2 regions of the Peteryoungia glycinendophytica genome follow, and region 2 is predicted to be linked to the other one. Evidence: predicted binding sites of a transcription regulator. Region 2 holds the regulator's gene; the other holds the start of a gene.

Region 1 (2,396 bases), 350 kb from region 2:
CTGCACCGTACCCTTGCCAAACTTGTCGCGCAATTTGTCCATGGCCGCTTCCGCGGCCGCCCGCCGTGTCGCCTGCGCATCGACCAGATCCGGTGGATCGGCAGTGGCCGCATCGCGAAGGTCGCTCACTCCGATGCCGATCAGCCGGAAGCGCGTGCCATCGGTTTCCTTCTCGAGCAGCGCCATGCCGGTGCGAAAGATCCGGTCGGCAAGCTGCGTCGGATCGTCGAGACGCCGGTTTCGGGTGCGCGACTTGAAGTCCGCGGTCTTGAGTTTGAGGACCACCGTATGGCCCGCTATCCCCTGCCGTTTCAGCCGCCACGCAACCTTTTCCGACAGTTCCCGCAGATGGACGATCAGGTCTTCCGGCTTGCTGATATCCTCGAAGAAGGTTGTTTCGGCAGAGACACTCTTGGCCGGGTCGTTGGGATGCACTGTGCGATCGTCGATACCGCGCGACAGCCGCGCCAGCCGCTGCCCCATGACGCCGTAACGTCGCATCAGGTCCGGCTCGTTCATCACCTGCAACTGTCCGATGGTGCGGATCCCGTCCGCCTGGAGCGTCGTCGCCAGGGCCTTGCCGACGCCCCAGATCAGCGACACCGGTTTGTCGGCGAGGAATGCCACCGCCTCGGCAGCCCCGATCACTGAGAAACCTCGTGGCTTTTGCAGGTCGGAGGCAACCTTGGCGAGGAACTTGCAATAGGAGAGGCCGACGGAGATCGTGATGCCGATCTCCTGCTCCACGCGCCTTGCAAAACGCGCCAGCACCCGCGCTGGCGGTTCGTGATGCAAAAGCTCGGTGCCGCGCAGTTCGAGAAAGGCCTCGTCGATCGAGATCGGCTGCACAAGCGGTGTCAGTTCTTCCATGATCGCCCGCACCTCTCGCCCGACGCGAACATATTTCTCCATGTCCGGCTTTATCACGATGGCTTGGGGGCAGGCCTCCAGCGCCTTGAACATCGGCATCGCCGAACGAACGCCGTGGATGCGCGCCACATAGCAGGCGGTGGACACCACCCCGCGCTTGCCGCCGCCAATGATGACAGGCTTGTCGACGAGGTCGGGATTGTCTCGCTTCTCGACTGCTGCATAAAAGGCGTCGCAGTCCACATGCGCCAGCGTCAGGTCATAGAGTTCCGGGTGATAGACCAGTCGGGGGCTGCCGCAGGCACGGCAGCGCCGTAGTCCTTCGGGCTGCCCCTTGAGGCAGTCACGGCAGAAGCCCGGAGAAGAGTGATCGCTGGCTGGCATCGTTGGAACAAAGGTTGAACATTGCCACCCTAGGCCGTGACCAATGACGTGACAAGGCCCTCTTTCGCGCCAATCACGCTGTCCCCATCCTCTTGTCCGCAAGCGCGGCTTCAACTGCGAAAATGCGCCTCGATCAGTTGCCGTGCCTCAAGCCAGTCCCGGGCCCGCAGAACGGGTGCCTGCGGCTCGGGAGCAAAGCGGAAGATGGCGACATCTGGCGGAAGGTAGACGAGTGCCGATTCGGGCACATGCGCGCCGACGGAACTCAGATTGCCGAGCATGTCATCGACAAAAGCGACGGGGAGGGAGCGCCCGCCATGCAGGCGGGCAACGATCGGCCCCTTGGGATCCTCGCTCGAAATCATCGGATAGGACAGCGTCAGCCGGTCGAGCAGCCGGCGCCGCACCTCGGCGTGACGCGGCGGCATGGCCGTGAGAAATACGAGGTCGGCTTCGCTTGCCAGCCCATGGAGGCTGTCCACCGCTTCCGCAAACGGTGTCTGCCAGCGCTCCTGTTCGACGAAGAAGTCGTGGATCAGGTTCCTGACGGCGAGCGCGTCCAGCACGGTCTCCGCCGCGTCAACGATGTTGCCGGTCAGCTTGAACGAGCGCGGCAGCAGACGGAGATCGCGCCCAGTGAGAAAAGCCTCGAATGGTGTCGCAAATTGCAACACCACGTCATCGACGTCGCAGACGACCAGCGGGCGATCGGCAAGCTTGATGTGCTCCGGATCGGTGAGCATCAGAACTCACCCGAATCCAGGCCGGGCCGGACATAGTGGTGATAGGCGGCGACGACAACTTCGGGCTTGGTCTCCGTCGCCTCGCAAAAAGCCATTAGTGTCGGCTCGTGCTGCATCAGGAAATCCAGCATTCCCGCAAGAAAACCTGGGTCCTGCACCGCTCCACGCAACTGCCCGGGCTGTATTCCGGAGAGTGCCAGGAAGCGCGAAAGCATGTCCGGTTCGTTTGCCAGCCACCCCAGAACCGCCACCGCCGTATCTTCGGCACTCGCAGGTATATCTCTGTTTTTCATAAAGTCTTTTCCTGTTTCCCTGGCAAATTACCGATTTCGAAACCAAATAGCACTAGCATGCAAGCTGACGGAAGATGCGAACTCGCGCGTGGGCCGAGCATCAGGC
Region 2 (2,396 bases):
CTTGCCAGCTTCATCGTTAAGTTCATCGGGGGCACGCTTGCGACCTCGCTGATCGGCGGGCTCTCGACTGCGATCTTCGCCGTCACACATTTTCATCGCCTGTCGACTCACGGTCTCGAAGCCAATCTCGCGGCCATGCCGCTGATCTCCATCGTCGTCATGCCCGCAGGCTTCATCGCCATGTTGCTCATGCCCTTCGGCCTAGATGCGCCCTTTTTCTGGATCATGGGCCTTGGGCTCGATCTGGTCCTCGTGATGGCCCACACGGTCGCCGGCTGGGGTGACGGAGCGCTCGTCGCGCGGCAGCCTGCATGGTTTCCGATCCTGATCGTGACCGCGCTTCTGCTCCTGACGCTGCTTCACACCTGGTTGCGCCACGCCGGAACTCTGCTGTTGGCAATCACACTCGCCGCAGCAGCAGTCCGTCCCCCCGACACACCCGCAGATCTCTTCATCAGCGAAGACGGCCGACTGGTTGGCTTCTGGCCCAGGGGAAAGAATGAGGGAGAGGCAGGAAGCCTCGCCACAAACCGAAGCCGACCGCCTGCATTCCTCTTCGATCAATGGCAACCGGCGCTCGCTGTCAAACGTAACCAGCCGCCCATCCAGTTGAAATCGCCCGTCTTGCCGCCACCGGCGGACTGGAAAAACGGCAAGAGCTGGGATCAGCAGACAAGCCAGCAGGCCCGGCAAACTCTCACGGAACTGATAGGAGCAGCAAAGTCTGACGCCTTCACCTGTATCCGCGGAGCCTGCTCCGCCATGGTGTCCGGCGGCTGGAGGGTGGTGACCCTTGATCGCGCCGACCTCGCCGGCATTGCCTGCGACGTCGCCGACATTGTCATCCTTGCAGCACGGGCTCGCATGAGAGACTGCCGCTCGGGCGCGCGGTTCATCAGCGCAACGACACTGCGAAGCTCCGGCGCCATGGAACTGCGATTCGGAGAGCCCGGTGACAAGGTGATCAATGCCACGGCCGCATTTACCGGACAGCCGCGCCCCTGGACCATGCACCGCCTATACGACTGGCGAACTAACGCGACGGGCCGCGAACACGTAACGGATTTCCACGCAGCATCGCAAACCTACGAGCCGAATGTCGGGGAGCCGTCAAGCGACCAATACCTTCACTCTCAGTGATAACGGCGGATCAGGCCCACCAGTTTGCCCTGGATCTTCACCCGATCCGGCGGGAAGATCCGGGTTTCATAGGCTGGGTTGGCCGCTTCCAGAGCAATCGAAGCGCCACGCCGGCGAAAGCGCTTGAGCGTCGCTTCTTCGTCGTCGACGAGCGCCACGATGATGTCACCCGGATTGGCATTGGAGGCATTGCGGATGATCACCGTGTCGCCGTCGAGGATGCCAGCATCGATCATCGAATCGCCCTTGACCTCCAGCGCATAATGTTCGCCCGAACCGATCATCTCGGCCGGAACGGTGATGTCATGCGTGTTGTTCTGGATCGCCGAGATCGGCACGCCGGCTGCGATTCGACCCATGACGGGAACGCTGACCGAAGAGGTCTGCTCGGCAGCGGGTGTGCGGGCAGGGGCTGGTGGCGGCGCCTTGCCAAGGCTGCCTTCGATGACGCTCGGCGCGAAGCCCCGGCGCGGCTGCAGGCTCGGCGTATAGGCCTCCGGCAGCTTGATGACTTCGAGCGCACGCGCCCTGTTGGGCAGACGGCGGATGAAGCCGCGCTCCTCAAGCGCGGTGATCAGCCGATGGATCCCGGACTTGGAGGCGAGGTCGAGCGCGTCCTTCATCTCGTCGAAGGAAGGCGGCACGCCCGACTCTTTCATCCGCTCGTGAATGAAGAGAAGCAGTTCCTGTTGCTTGCGCGTCAGCATCGGCGAGGCCCCAATTGGTGAAACAAATCCAGAACAGACACTATATGTTCCATTTGTGTTCCGCAAGTGGATAAATTTCCGTGAACAGCTCACGCGAAAATGCGATAGGCCTCTTGGTCCTTGTCGTGAGAAAGCCATGAAGCGCGTTGTCCATGTGTTCGACTTGCGACGGGGCAAAAGGCTTTCAATTCCCCGAGAAGAACAAGTGAGAAGTCCAACATGCTGAAAGATTTGGAAAAGACCTTGCTTGGCAAGCAGGTTGATGAACTTTCGTCGGCAGAGAAAAAAGTTCTCAAGATAGCCAGGGAGCGGCGCACGGTCTCGACCAATGCCGGCGAGGATTTTCTGGCTGGTTCGAGCTTTGGTCAGCGTCTGGCGGATGCGATTGCCCGCGTGGGCGGCTCCTGGAGCTTCATCATCGGGTTCATGTTCTTTTTGGTGGCTTGGGTTGTCCTCAACACAGTGATCCTGTCGACCCGACCGATTGACGCCTATCCTTTTATCTTCCTGAACCTCATCCTCTCGATGATCGCGGCCATACAGGCACCC

Evidence for each region. The regulator LexA, encoded in region 2, represses DNA repair genes until DNA is damaged. The targets are predictions, from matches to a motif close to TGTTCNNNNTGTGTTCNG.
Region 1: the regulator LexA is predicted to act here: its motif matches at 1,258-1,275, upstream of FJQ55_RS07800 (DNA polymerase IV).

What each region holds. Positions count from the first base shown of each region.
Region 1 covers NZ_VFYP01000001.1:1,605,701-1,608,096, forward strand. Annotated here, with positions in the region: gene FJQ55_RS07800 (DNA polymerase IV) at 1-1,254, opposite strand, end outside; gene FJQ55_RS07805 (hypothetical protein) at 1,365-1,997, opposite strand; gene FJQ55_RS07810 (DUF3572 domain-containing protein) at 1,997-2,290, opposite strand.
Region 2 covers NZ_VFYP01000001.1:1,951,846-1,954,241, forward strand. Annotated here, with positions in the region: gene FJQ55_RS09590 (ComEC/Rec2 family competence protein) at 1-1,140, shown strand, start outside; gene lexA (transcriptional repressor LexA) at 1,134-1,847, opposite strand; gene FJQ55_RS09600 (DUF1003 domain-containing protein) at 2,067-2,396, shown strand, end outside.